One region of the Dokdonia sp. Dokd-P16 genome, then DNA from elsewhere that is predicted to be linked to it. Evidence: riboswitches for the same ligand, from Rfam matches in the RefSeq annotation. Region 1 holds a riboswitch; the other holds the start of a gene.
What was found. A riboswitch is a leader RNA that binds a small molecule or an ion and turns the genes downstream of it on or off. The one in region 1 is predicted to bind thiamine pyrophosphate.

Region 1 (7,546 bases):
CGCCTCTTGCGATTATAAAAGATTAAAAAGGCAGTACTTAAAAATAGCAGCGCACCAATACCTCCTATAAAAATAACGTTGGATTTTAATTGAGATGCTTCGGCTTTTTGTTGGAACTCCTTTACTTTAAAGTCTGCTTCAACTTGTTCTATCTGAAGATTTTTCACTTCATTAAAATCTAAATCTTTATAGTAGAAATGCTTTCTTAGGCTTTCTAGAGCCTCATCATATTCTCCTAGCTCTTGATGTATCTCACTTTTAAAATCATAGATATCTATGAGTTCTCTGGTGAGGCTATGCTCCCCTCCTATCTCAAGTGCTTTGTTAATAAAGGTGAGCGCTAGTCTATGATTTTCTTTTTGATTGTGATAAATAGCAAAATTTAACTGTTGTAAGAGGCTGTATATTGGGTCTTCTTTATCAATATTGGGTAACAACTTTTCGGCTTCTAGAATGTAGGGATATGCCTTATCTGGATCTTTAAAATTAAGGTACATGCCAGCGATGTTATAGTAGGTATAAAATGAGTGCACAGTTTTACCTGCATCTAAGGTATATACAATAGATTTTTCAAAATAAGCTGCGGCCTTATCTGCTGTGCTTATATCAGCTGAGTATATGTTGCCCAATCCATTAAGCGAGGCTACGTTTACAAAATAGTCATCTGTTTTTTTACCGAGTGCCAGGTTATAGAACTTTTTCGCGGAAGCGTAATCTTTTATAGCTTGATACGTATTTGCTAAGCTCACATAAGCCTTTGCCTGTAAGGTTTTATTCTTACCTTGATTTGCATATTGTACTGCAGAGGTTGCAAATGTTAACCCATCTTTATAATTCCCGCTTATATTTTCATCCTTAGATAAGGAAATTAAAATACTGACGCTATCTATATCGCCATCAGCCCTGTTTTGTGATATAACAGGGACGTAATAACAATATGCAAGTAAGATTAAAAGAAGTTTATTTTTCAATATATGATGTTTGGGGCATTAAAAGATAGCAAAGAATAATTTAAAAGTCACTGGAAAATAAATTATTACGATAAAATAGACGTACTAATATATAATTCTCACTTCATTAATTTAAGATGCTTGCGCCTCATATTATAAAATAATAAGTAAGCCGTCTTAATAGAATTAATAAGCCATACATACCATAGCATCTTTAAATGTTTATCAATGTAATTTTAGATTATCCAGAATTATTTTTAATGACTTTTAAATAAATAATTTATATATGAATTGATTTTTTTACTATATTACAAAGACAACTACTTCATATTTAAACTATTATAACCCCTAATTGTAATTGCCTTTTATATATGTTTTAAGCTTTTAAAACGTAATTAAGGATCTAGATGAAAAATCACAGATTCTTAGTTATGGTACTCGTATTACATTCTTAACTAACAATAGCCCCATATGAATAGTTTTGATATTAATTATTTAATGGTTTCCATATTTACAGCAATCTTTGGTGTTTTTGGAATTTACCACTTGGTATCATTTTTAATTTTGAGACATAGGATTTTATGTCACTATTGCATCATTATTTTTGGACTTACATTGCATTGGAGTTGGTCATTATTTCCAGATGGTTATCTTCCTGAAATAGTTCAAGAGAAGGGATCGCTTATCACCGCAATGGTCACCACCTTTGGCTTTTTGCTGTTTACCATGAATTATTTGAACATTCATAGCGGTAATCATCCTAAAATTTCACGTAGCTATACCTTTTTAAAATATAGCTCGGTATTGATCCCAGTGATATATGTTTTGAACCTTTTGACATTCAACATTGGATGGTTACATAGTTCGCTAGTAATGTCTGCTGCGGTTATTGCAATGCTTGCTGTATTATTGAACATATTCTCTGCGATTCGATTATTTAATGAAGAAAAGTTTAATAAGTATTACTTATATGCTTATGCACCAATGTTACTCTCCTCAGTTATCTATATAAGTGCATGGTTTGTAAAAGACAAGTACAATGTAGATAGATACTTAATTGTATTGATTTCTTCTATGTTAATCACACTACAACTCATTCTTTTCTCAATATTAGTTAGCTATAAGTTTAAATATATAGAGAAGTCAAACATGAGAACACAGGTAGAAACCAATAAATTTCTAGCCTTGGAAGTAGATAAGCAAACGAAATATCTACAAATTGCAAAGGAAGATTTAGAAAGTAAAAACCACGAACTTGAATCTGTCAATTCTCTTAAAAACAAGCTGTTCTCTTTACTAACACATGACGTTAGAGGACCTTTGCATAATATCTCCTTGCTGGTTAAACTACTCGAAAACCAAATTGAGGATAATGAATTAAAAGAGATATCACAAAGTCTCAAAAATGAATTAGATGATAGAATTGCTATGGTGAGCGCTTTATTAGACTGGTCATATAACCAGCTAGAAGGAATTAAGCTAAATAAAAAGGATTGTGATATAAAAGAAATTTTTAAATCTATAGCTAAGCAATATGAACGCTCAGCAAAAGAGAAAGATGTAATGCTATTATTTGAAATTGAAACACCTACCCTATTTATTGATGAAAACATGTTCAAAGTAATCTTACGTAATCTCATCTCAAACGCTATCAAATTCAGCACAAAGAATCAAAATGTAATATTATCAAGCAAGAAAGGTCCTCAGGGTATTGAAATAGGCGTACAAGATTTCGGTGTGGGAATGACAACTAGCTGGCACAAAAACCTCGTTAAAGATTGTATTCCTAAGACCACTTTAGGCACTAAAGGAGAGCAAGGAACTGGCTTTGGACTACTCATCACAAAAGATTTCGTAGAAATGAATGGAGGCGAACTCTTCTGTACAAGTACACCAAATGAAGGCACTCATTTTGTAATGCATTTTTAGAGCGAGGAAAAGCTGGTTTACACGGTCTATAAAAGACTATGTTATGTAATTTCTTAATAAACAGATTGCGTTCCAAAACCCTATAAAAACCTACCTACCAAAACATAACATTATAAATTTCTTATATTTTCTCTCGTCTAGTTCAGAATAATTACTACTTTTAGAGTCTAAACTTTAGGAGTAGCTATTAAATTAGTTTGAGAAAAATCCTTAGAACCTGATTTGGTTAATACCAACGTAGGGAAAAGTTAGAGGTCTTTGTATGACTATGCGCTACCTCTATTTTTAATTCTATCCTTCTCATTCCTTTATCGTTTATATAACCGAAGCATGATGCTTCATAATTGTATTAAACATGATAAACATAAAGGTTAATCACACCTCGTATCAATTTCCAGCACAGGTTACACTAGACCAGATTCTTACCCAACTCGACATTTCTGTTAGTGGGATTGCTGTGGCTATTAATGAGCACATTATTACCAGATCACAGTGGGTCTCTACCATCCCTAATGATGGCGATGCTGTACTTATTATCAAAGCCACACAAGGTGGATAATAGCGACTTCTAGGTACTTCAAGAGTAAGAAAACATCATTAATTAATCAACAAAGATGAAAAATAGAGACACTGCGCCTAAGCAAGGCGGCATTACTAGAAATCCATTTCCTAATTCAAAAAAGGTGTACGTAAACGGTAAGATACATCCACAAATTAAAGTGGCTATGCGCGAGATTGCGCTTAGTGATACTGTGGATTCCATGACCAAAAAGAAAACGCCAAACGAGCCAGTGACAGTGTATGATACTTCTGGACCATACACAGATCCTAGCAAAAACATTGACATTCACAGCGGGATTGAACGCATTCGCGAGTCGTGGATTTTAGAACGCAATAATGTAGAACAATTGGACAGCTACTCCTCTACCTATTGCAATGAGCGTCTTAACGATAAAAGCTTAGACCATATGCGTTTTAAGCTTTTAAAGAAGCCTATGCGTGCAAAAAAAGGAGAGAATGTTACGCAGCTGCATTATGCAAAACAAGGAATCATCACTCCAGAAATGGAGTATATCGCTATTCGCGAAAATCAGCGTATCGATGAAATGACGGAGATTAGAAAGCAACATAAAGGAGAACATTTTGGCGCGTCTATTCCTGATAAAATCACGCCAGAATTTGTGCGCTCAGAAGTTGCAAGAGGCCGTGCCGTAATCCCATCAAACATCAACCACCCAGAAGCAGAGCCTATGATTTTAGGACGTAATTTCTTGGTGAAAATTAATGCAAATATTGGAAACTCGGCAGTTACCTCGTCCATTGAGGAAGAAGTAGAAAAAGCCGTGTGGGCTTGCCGCTGGGGAGCAGATAATATCATGGATTTATCTACTGGAGAAAACATACATGAAACCCGCGAGTGGATCATACGCAACTCCCCTGTTCCCGTGGGAACGGTTCCTATTTACCAGGCGTTAGAAAAAGTAAATGGCGTTGCCGAAGATCTCACGTGGGAGATTTTTAAAGACACTCTAATTGAACAAGCAGAGCAAGGCGTAGACTATTTTACGATTCATGCTGGTGTGTTGTTGCGTTATGTGCCTATGACCGCAAAGCGTGTGACAGGTATCGTCTCTCGTGGCGGATCTATCATGGCAAAGTGGTGTCTTGCACATCATAAAGAGAGCTTTTTATACACCCATTTTGAAGATATCTGTGAGATTTTAAAACAATATGACGTAGCCTTTTCTTTAGGTGACGGTTTACGTCCAGGATCTGTAGCAGATGCAAATGATGAGGCTCAGTTTGCTGAACTAGAGACACTAGGTGAACTTACACAAATCGCTCGAAAGCATGATGTGCAGTGCTTTATAGAAGGTCCTGGTCACGTGCCTATGCATATGATTAAGGAAAATATGGAGAAGCAAATTGAAGTATGCGATGAGGCTCCATTTTACACTTTAGGTCCGTTAACCACAGATATTGCGCCTGGATATGACCACATTACCTCAGGTATTGGTGCCGCTATGATAGGCTGGTACGGTTGTGCGATGTTGTGCTACGTTACTCCAAAAGAACACCTTGGATTACCTAACAAGGAAGACGTGCGTGTTGGTGTAGTTACTTATAAACTTGCTGCTCATGCTGCAGATCTGGCCAAAGGTCACCCTGGTTCGCAACATCGCGATAATGCGTTGAGTATGGCACGTTTTGAATTTCGCTGGGAAGATCAGTTTAATCTTGGTCTCGATCCAGAGCGCGCTCGCGAATATCATGATGAGACGCTACCAGCAGCAGGTGCAAAAATCGCACACTTCTGCTCCATGTGCGGACCAAAATTTTGCTCCATGAAAATTTCTCAAGAAGTAAGAGATTTTGCTGCTGAAAATAAAATTGTCGATAACGAAGTCATCCAAAAAGGAATGGAGGAAAAGTCAAAAGAATTTAAAGCCAAAGGTTCCGAAGTATATCTGTAAAAAAATGTGGGAGTTCCCACGCTGCAAAAGCGTGGGCAGGCTTTCCACTGCAATCTTTTGCCAGAAAAAGGCAAAAGGATTTTCATTACAATCCTTAACTCAAAAACATGATTATCGTACTATCGCCAGAAAATGATATTCCTAATGAAGTAAAAATACTACACCAGTTATTTGAAGACGGACTAGCTTGTTATCATGTAAGAAAGCCTCATAAAAGTTATGAGGACTATAGCACCTATATACAGCAGATTGATCCTGCGTTTCATGATAGGATTGTAGTGCACGATCACCATAAGGTCATTAATGAATTTAGTTTAAAAGGAATTCATTTTAATGAGCAACATCGTATAGATCACATAGACAATCCTGGCAAGTATTTTAGAGGATTAAACATGTTTGGAAAAACGATAAGCTCCTCCTTTCATGATTTGAAAACTCTAGAAGACTGCTATTTTGAATTTGATTACCACTTTTTGAGTCCTGTGTTTAATTCCATATCTAAGGAAGGTTATAATGGACGTGGCTTTGATGTAACTGATAGCAATAAAACAATCGTAGCCCTAGGAGGTATTCATCAGGAAAATCTAGAACAGGCCAAAAAACTTGGATATAATGGAATCGCTTTGTTGGGAAGTATTTGGAAAGCAGAAAATCCGCTGCAGAGTTTTAAAAATATTAAAGCAGCATTTGGATAGCAGCTACAACTCGCAATAAAGCAATTCGCGTTAAGGATTGAGCGGTTCGACTGCGCTCACCGAAGGCTATACTAAGATTAGAGGATATTTTAAACGCATGAAAGTGATATTTACAGGACTAAAAAGATAACAATAAAACAGTTCGCGTTAAGGATTGAACGGCATGTCTGAGCTCTTTTATGAATATTTCATTCATAAAAAGCGAGTAGCGAAAGCCTGACCTGAAAGGGAACGCCCAAATAAAGTTTTAAAAAAGAATAGCAGAGTCCAGTTGATAGTTTAGAAGCAAGAACGTCACATTTAGAGAACAGGTACAAACAATAAAACAGTTCGCGTTAAGGATTGAGTGGCATGTCTGAGCTCTTTTATGAATATTTCATTCATAAAAAGCGAGTAGCGAAAGCCTGACCTGAAAGGGAACGCCCACATAAATAGCAGAAGAAAACAAGGAACGCCCAAATAAAACCAGTAAAATATCATTGAAAACGAATAACTACATATTAACCATTGCAGGCCTAGACCCATCAAGTGGCGCAGGGATAACTTCAGATATTAAAACATTTGAAGCGCACCAACTATACGGTTTATCAGTTTGTACAGCAGTTACGGTTCAAAATGATATCAACTTTAAAGAATGTGTGTGGATAAACAAAGCTGTAATTATTTCACAAATAGAAACGCTTTTTGAACGGTTTGAAATCACCGTAGTAAAGATTGGGATTATAGAATCATGGGAAGTACTGTCGCTTGTTTTAGATAAGTTACAAATGCTTAATCCTGAGATAAAAATCATTGTAGATCCCATCATAAAAGCGAGTGCTGGTTTTGATTTTCATAGCCTCGAGCATCAAGATATTTTGGATAAAATATGGTCACAATGCTATATAATTACGCCTAATTATGATGAGATACAACTGCTGTATCCAGACCTCAATATTGAAGAAACGATAGAACACATAAGCAGCTTGACAAATATTCACTTAAAAGGTGGACATAGAAAGGATAAAACAGGCTGGGACGTGATTTACCACAGTAAAACGGTTGTAAAACGTATTGCTCCAAAGGCAAAAAAAGTGTTACAAAAACATGGAAGCGGTTGTGTGCTGTCGGCTGCGCTGGCGAGTAATATGATGTTAGGGCAAAACATTGAAGAGGCTTCAATGAACGCAAAATATTATACCGAGACCTTTTTAAATTCAACGGATAACTTACTGGGACAACACAGTTACCCAATAATGAAAATTAAGTCGTAATGATACCAAAACTACATTATATCTCTCAAGGTAATACGCCAGAAGCGCATCTTGATAACATACAGAATGCTTGTATTCATGGCGCAACACTGGTACAGCTGCGCTTAAAAAATGTTCCTCTAGATCAGGTGCTCAATATAGCCAAAGAAGCGCGAGCAATTACTTTTCAATATGGTACAAAACTCATCATCAATGATCATTATGAAGTAGCAAAAGAGGTAAAAGCAGATGGTGTGCATTTAGGA
Region 2 (7,546 bases), 1.6 Mb from region 1:
TCCTTTATCTCATAACTTATGTTGAGGTCATTTGTAAAGTAGCTATCTAGCTTTGAAAAGTCGCTATCGATGTTCCCTAGATATTGCTCTCCCACGTATTTAGACAGGAAGCTTAACCTTAGATTTTCTGCAGGTTTGTAGCTTATGGTGTTACCCACTACTACATCTGGAGAATAAGAGATATTTGTATTGCCTAGATTTGTTAACACACCATCTCTTTCAAAAACGAAGTCTTTGTTTTTATTTGTGCTTAGTGCTAGGTTAGGTTGTATCATCAACTTATCAGTAATAGCAATTGCAGCATCTATTTCGATACCTGCTCTATAACTCTCACCACTATTTGCACGTATAGGTGCCCCTACGTCATCTAGCGCTCCAGTGAGAACTAGCTGGTCACGATATCCCATATAATATCCATTTACATTAAGCGACACGCGGCTTGTATTGTATCTCCATCCTAATTCCCAATCATTAAGACGCTCTGGACGCGGAGCTCCGTTTTCAAAATCTGTACGGTTAGGTTCGCGATTTGCTCTTGCAAAAGATGCATATAATTGGTTTTCGCTGTCTATTTTATAAGAAAGACCTGCTTTTGGGTTAAAGAAACTATAGTCTTCATCTACAATAAATTCGGCAACGTCAGAGTTGATTCCGTCTGTAGTGTATGAGATAAAGCGCTGCTGTAGGTCTAAGTATCCACTCCATTTTGAATTGAAGCGGTAGTTCGCTTTCGCGAAAGCAGAAAATTCTTTTTTCTTTCCAGTCCCGAAGTAGTAGTTGTCACCAGTCTCACTATCACTAGCAAAACGCGCCCAAATCACTTCGCCAAAATGGTCTCCATCATAAATACTACCGTAAGCACCACCTACAAAGTCGATTTTGTTGTCCTTGTAATTTGCCGTTGCACTTGCCACATAGAAGTCATTGTCTAGCCAGCGACGTCTTATAATATCTGATGTTTCTATGGTCTCACTACCTATAACTACAGGGGCAATACTGTAAAATGCAAGATCTTCATCCTCTTTATATTCTTCAAAAAATCCTCTCCCGTAGGTGTAGTTTAAACTAAGCTGTGTGCTCCAGTTATTGTCATAACGCTGGTTCCAATGCAGTTGGTAATGATCTTGCTTGTAATCATCTACTTGATTCTCGTGAAAGCGTGTCTCACCATTCTCATCTGTAAACTGTCCAGCAGGGTTAAAGGTTCTATCTTCCTCAAGTGTCTCTGCATCTATCCCAAACCAAGATTGGTATGTAACCTCAGATCCTGCAAAGTTGATAAGTTTGATAAGTGTATTATCATCCTTGTATGCTGCTTGTAAAAAATACGATTTAAGATCAGATGACGCACGGTCGATGTAACCGTCAGATTTAATCTGTGATAAACGACCAGATATCTCTATGTGATCATTAAGCAAACCTGTACTAAATTTCACATTGTGACGTCGCGTCCCAAAAGACCCAAAAGAGTTAGAAATCTCACCATATGCTTCATTAGAAATTGCATCAGTAAGAATATTAAGACTTGCTCCAAAAGCTCCAGGTCCATTAGTAGAAGATCCTACACCACGTTGTAACTGTAAACTCTCAACAGAAGAGCTAAAATCTTGTAGGTTTACAAAGAATGTAGTTGCACTCTCTGCATCATTATATGGGATTCCATTTATAGTAACATTGATACCTTGATTACCCGTACCGCGCACTCTAAAACCTGTGTAACCTATTCCCGCACCGGCATCTGAGGTTGTAACTACACTTGGTAAAAAGTTGAGCTGCGTGGCAATGTCTTGTCCTAAGTTGCGCTCTGCAATTTGTTTTTTTGTAAGGTTGGAATGCGTAATTGGTGAGTCGGCTTTTACTCTTACAGAGCGTACTAAAACTTCATCTAGGGATTCTACTTTTGTAGTGTCTACCACTGTTTTCTCTTGTGCACTAGCTGTAATTCCTGCAAGCGCAATCATACTCAATAGGATCTTTTTCATCCGTATATGGTTTAGTTACGAATACAAAGGGCAAATATTCCGATAAGTTATCATTAATATACCTGTGCGATAAGCACATATTGAAGAGGGTGCACCGTGGTGCTTCTCAAGAGAAATATGGTGACACTAGAAAAGCTAATTTGTATAGCGTTATCTGGAAAGACATGTTCCTCATTCCTAAACAGCATTACCTGTTCTAGGTTCAATGGGTATAATCTCAGCTTCGTAAAAAGCACCCCTTTGAGATTTTGCAAAGATATACTAGAGTTTTTAATTAAGATATTATAAAGAAAAAATAAATCAACTTACTGTACTTTTAAGCTGACTAGCATTTTCTAGTTCTTATAAAATTATAAAAACGATGCATATTTTGATTTACGGAGCCGGTGGCGTGGGAGGATTCTTTGGAGGGAAACTCGCACTTACTGGAAATAAAGTGACCATGATTGCTAGAGGAGCACACCTTACAGCCATACAAGAAAACGGTATTGAGGTAAAAAGCATAACAGGAAACTTTAAAGCGACTCCGTATCTGGCAACAGATGATCTTAGTAAGATTGAAACGCCAGACCTAGTCATCTTTGGAGTGAAGTCATATCAAATAGAGAGGACTGTAAAAGACATATTGCAATATTGTGATGAAAATACATTATATCTGCCTTTACAAAACGGAGCAAGCAATGTGGAGGTCCTTAATGCGGTGGTGCCTAAGTCACAAGTACTGGCAGGACTTTGCCGTATGATAAGTTTTATAGAAGCACCAGGAGTGATTTCTAATCCAGATATAGCACCCGCAATATTATTTGGTGAGCAGGATAATAGTAAGACGGAACGTTTAGAAAGGATGTTGTCTGTATTTACAGATGCAGGAATTAACGCAGCTGTACCAGATAATATTCAAGTAGCCATCTGGCAAAAATTCCTTTTTATAACAACCATAAGTGCTATAGGCGGACTAACAAGAGTTCCTATAGGAGTGATGAGAGAGCAGCCATATATAAAAGAATTGATGCGCAAAACCGCGCAAGAAGTATTTGAGGTGGCAAAAGCAAAAGGAATTATACTCCCAGAGAAAACAATTGAAAATATGTTTGAAGCCATTAGCAAGCAAGCGCATGAGACCACAGCTTCGACACAACGCGATATCATGGCAGGAAAACCTAGCGAACTAGAAAACTTTAATGGTTATATCGTGAAGGAAGGCAAAAGACTCGGAGTGCCTACACCAATAAACGAGATGATTTATGAGTTGTTATTGCCGCAAGAACAACAGGCAAGACAATAGTCATTTCGACAGCGCGTAGCGACGAGAAATCACATTGCAGTAAGCACGCTAGAGTGCGCATTATAATGATAACCAAAGCATGTCATTGGCTACTATCTAATTCCCCATAATTAATTGTAAATTTGCCCCCTTAAATTAGGATGAGCACGCTTTCGCGAAAGCGTATAAATAATACATATACCATGAAATACCACTTTAACGAGATAGAAGCCAGATGGCAACAATACTGGGCAGATAAAGGCACTTTTCACGCGTCAAATAGCAGTGACAAGCCTAAATATTATGTGCTTGATATGTTTCCTTATCCTTCTGGTGCAGGGCTTCATGTGGGACACCCGCTTGGGTATATTGCTAGTGATGTGTACTCGCGTTACAAGCGTTTAAAGGGGTTTAATGTGCTGCATCCACAGGGATATGATTCTTTTGGATTGCCTGCAGAGCAATATGCAATCCAGACAGGGCAGCATCCTGCTGTGACTACAAAGGTCAATATTGAGGGTGGTGTAGATAACCAAGGTAATGTGATTGCCGGTTATAGAAAACAGCTGGATAAAATTGGCTTTTCTTTTGATTGGAGTCGTGAGGTGCGTACCTCAAATCCTGAGTACTATAAATGGACGCAGTGGATTTTTACAGAGCTTTTTAACTCATGGTATAATAAGGATACAGATAAAGCAGAGGCGATAGAAACGTTGGTTTCCGCTTTCGCGAAAACTGGAAATGCAGAGGTAAACGCTGCTTGTGATGATAATATCACACCATTCACTGCAGAGCAGTGGAATGCGTTTACAGAAAAAGAACAACAAGATATATTATTACAATATCGCCTGACCTATCTTGCCGAAACGGAAGTAAACTGGTGTCCAGCACTTGGAACCGTACTTGCAAATGATGAGATTGTAAACGGCGTTTCTGAGCGTGGTGGTCACACGGTGATACGTAAGAAAATGACACAGTGGTCTATGCGAATCTCTGCTTATGCAGAGCGTTTAATACAAGGACTTGAAGGAATAGACTGGAGCGAATCAATAAAAGAAACACAGCGCAACTGGATAGGGAAATCTGTTGGAGCGATGGTTACATTCCCCCTAGCCCCCAAAGGGGGAACTCGAGCGGGATACTTGACCGGAGGGAATAATGCGGCGTTACTCTTAGAGAGAGCAAAGGAGATGAGAGAGAATCCCACTCCTGCAGAAGCAGCCTTATGGGAATCATTAAAAAGTAAGAATCTTGGTGATAAATTTAGAAGACAGCATCCTATTGATGCATTTATCCCTGATTTTGTGTGTCTTTCAAAAAAGTTAATCATTGAGGTTGATGGAGGTATTCATGATACACAAGTAGATCAAGATGAAGAAAGAACGGCTATTTTAGAAGACTTAGGGTATACCGTATTGAGATTTAGAAATGAGGAAGTTTTAGCAAATCTGGAACAGGTTCTTGAGACGATTACAACCGAATTGAATAATAAAATTGTTCCCCCTTCGGGGGCTAGGGGGATTGATGTCTTTACGACACGCCCTGATACTATTTTTGGAGTGTCCTTCATGACATTGGCTCCAGAGCATGAGTTAGTGGCTCAGATCACAACTCCAGAACAAAAAGAAGCAGTAGAAGCATACATTGAAAAAACAGCAAAGCGTTCTGAGCGTGAGCGTATGGCAGATGTAAAAACCATCTCTGGTGTATTTACTGGAGCTTATGCAGAGCATCCTTTTACAAAGGAACCTATCCCAGTATGGATAGGTGATTATGTGCTTGCTGGTTATGGAACAGGAGCCGTGATGGCAGTTCCTTGTGGTGATCAACGTGATTATGACTTTGCTAAGAAATTTGACATAGCAATTCCTAATGTTTTTGAAGGCGTAGATATCTCAGAAGAAGCTTTTTCAGACAAGGCAACTACGGTCATCACAAATTCAGATTTCTTAAACGGATTAAAATATAAGAAAGCCGTTAAACTTGCGATTTACGAGTTAGAAAAAATAGGCGCAGGAGCTGGTAAAACAAATTATAGATTGCGTGATGCGGTCTTTAGCCGTCAACGTTATTGGGGAGAGCCTTTTCCAGTGTATTATGAGAACGGAATCCCAAAGATGATTGACGTTGCTCATTTACCTATCAAACTTCCAGAAGTAGAAAAATACCTACCTACAGAAGAAGGTGAACCACCATTAGGCCGTGCAGATGTATGGGCATGGGATACCAAGAATAACAAAGTAGTATCTAACGACCTTGTCCGTTCGAGCGCAGTCGAGAACTCCGAGGATAATGGAATTTACCCGCTAGAACTCAACACCATGCCAGGATGGGCAGGAAGTAGCTGGTATTTCTTTAGATATATGGAGAAAGCACAGCGTGATGAAGTCTTTGCTTCAAAGAAAGCAATGGATTACTGGGGTAATGTAGATTTATATATAGGAGGATCTGAGCATGGAACTGGGCACTTATTGTACTCACGTTTCTGGGTGAAGTTCTTAAAAGATAGAGGACACGTAGGTGTAGATGAGCCGTTCCAAAAAATGATCAATCAAGGGATGATTTTGGGGACGAGTGCTTTTGTGTATAGATTAGACGCGACTGGCTTATTAGGTTTTGATGGAAAGGGTGAAGATTTTATTGATTTAGTTAAAAATCATCCTCTTTTTATTTCTAAGAGTACATTAGATTCTCTCAAGGAAGATAAGTCTGCTTTTGAGAATTTCAAGAAAAACCAACTCGAAGAATTAAAGAAGATATTTGGAAATAAGCTAGTTAATTTCAATCCTAGTTTAAATCATGTTCATTTGGTACATGCACCCGTGGAATTTGTTAACGCATCAGATGAGTTAGATGTAGAAGCTTTTAAAAACTGGCGACCAGAATTTAAAAACGCTGAGTTTATCTTAGAAGATGGCGTTTACAAAGTAGGTCGCGAGGTTGAAAAAATGTCCAAGTCTAAATACAACGTCGTAAATCCAGATCAAATCTGTGAGCAGTACGGAGCAGACACATTACGTATGTACGAGATGTTCTTAGGGCCGCTTGAGCAAGCAAAACCTTGGAACACGGCAGGAATTACGGGAGTACATAACTTTTTAAAGAAATTCTGGAAGCTTTACCATAATGGAGTAGACGAAGCTTTTAATATAACTGATGAGGCGCCAAGTAAAGACAGCCTTAAAACACTTCACAAAACAATTAAAAAGGTAGAAGAAGATATAGAGAACTTTAGTTTCAACACGTCTGTATCTACATTTATGATTGCTGTAAATGAGCTAGGAGCTCAAAAGTGTACTTCTCGTGAAGTGCTTGAGTCTCTGGTAATACTCATCGCTCCTTATGCTCCGCATATCGCAGAGGAATTATGGAACAAGCTTGGTCACTCAGAAAGCATTTCTGAGGCTGCTTTTCCAATTTTTGATGCAAGTCATCTAGTAGAGAGTGCAAAGAACTATCCTATTTCCTTTAATGGGAAGATGAAGTTTACCTTAGAATTACCACTTGATCTATCTAAAGATGAGATAGAAAAAGTAGTCATGGCAAATGAGAAAACTCAAATGTATCTAGATGGTCGCACACCTAAGAAGGTGATTATCGTGCCAGGTAAGATTGTAAATATAGTGGGGTAACACCTAGTTAAAATATAAAGCTTGCTTGTGTTCTAATAGCTCACGAGCAGGCTTTTGTTTTGTAATTACATTAATAATACGTTGTTGCTATGGCAGGAATTGATAACATAGAAATTATAGGTCTGGTTGCAGCCACACTTACTACGGCGGCTTTCTTGCCTCAGGTGTATCAAACCTGGAAAACTAAGGATGTCTCTGGTTTGAGTCTTCCTATGTTTAGTATGTTTTTTATAGGGATTGTATTCTGGCTCGTTTATGGTGTTCTTAAAGAAAGTCTCGCCATCATATTAGCAAATGCTATTACTGTGGTCTCTTCTTTCTTACTACTCTATTTTAAAATCAAATACGACAAAAAATAGCATTTTCAGATTGCTAGAAATCCACAGGTATTTTTAATGATATCATTATGAGAGCCCCTGATTTTTAATATTTTATAATCAGCAGTTTTTGATGTTTCTGTTACCTTCAAGCCAAAATTTAAGCAATGGTAATAGGTGTTCCTACAGAGATTAAAAACAATGAAAACAGGGTGGGTATCACACCTGGCGGAGTCTATGAACTCGTAAAGAGAGGTCATAGTGTACATCTTCAAAAAGGAGCTGGTTTCAATAGCGGTTTTATAGATCAACATTATATAGATGCGGGTGCAACAATCCTTGATACGATTG

Region 2: it holds a riboswitch for thiamine pyrophosphate, as region 1 does, so the genes downstream of both, DCS32_RS05220 (TonB-dependent receptor) here and thiS (sulfur carrier protein ThiS) in region 1, are expected to answer to the same signal.

The regions. Positions count from the first base shown of each region.
Region 1 covers NZ_CP029151.1:3,136,220-3,143,765, reverse strand. The annotation lists gene DCS32_RS13970 (response regulator) at 1-971, opposite strand, end outside; gene DCS32_RS13965 (sensor histidine kinase) at 1,422-2,879, shown strand; TPP riboswitch at 3,046-3,140, shown strand; gene thiS (sulfur carrier protein ThiS) at 3,235-3,438, shown strand; gene thiC (phosphomethylpyrimidine synthase ThiC) at 3,494-5,353, shown strand; gene DCS32_RS13950 (thiamine phosphate synthase) at 5,461-6,048, shown strand; gene DCS32_RS13945 (hydroxymethylpyrimidine/phosphomethylpyrimidine kinase) at 6,528-7,301, shown strand; gene thiE (thiamine phosphate synthase) at 7,301-7,546, shown strand, end outside.
Region 2 covers NZ_CP029151.1:1,160,831-1,168,376, reverse strand. The annotation lists gene DCS32_RS05220 (TonB-dependent receptor) at 1-1,982, opposite strand, end outside; TPP riboswitch at 2,141-2,232, opposite strand; gene DCS32_RS05215 (ketopantoate reductase family protein) at 2,344-3,267, shown strand; gene DCS32_RS05210 (leucine--tRNA ligase) at 3,450-6,878, shown strand; gene DCS32_RS05205 (SemiSWEET family sugar transporter) at 6,968-7,237, shown strand; gene ald (alanine dehydrogenase) at 7,363-7,546, shown strand, end outside.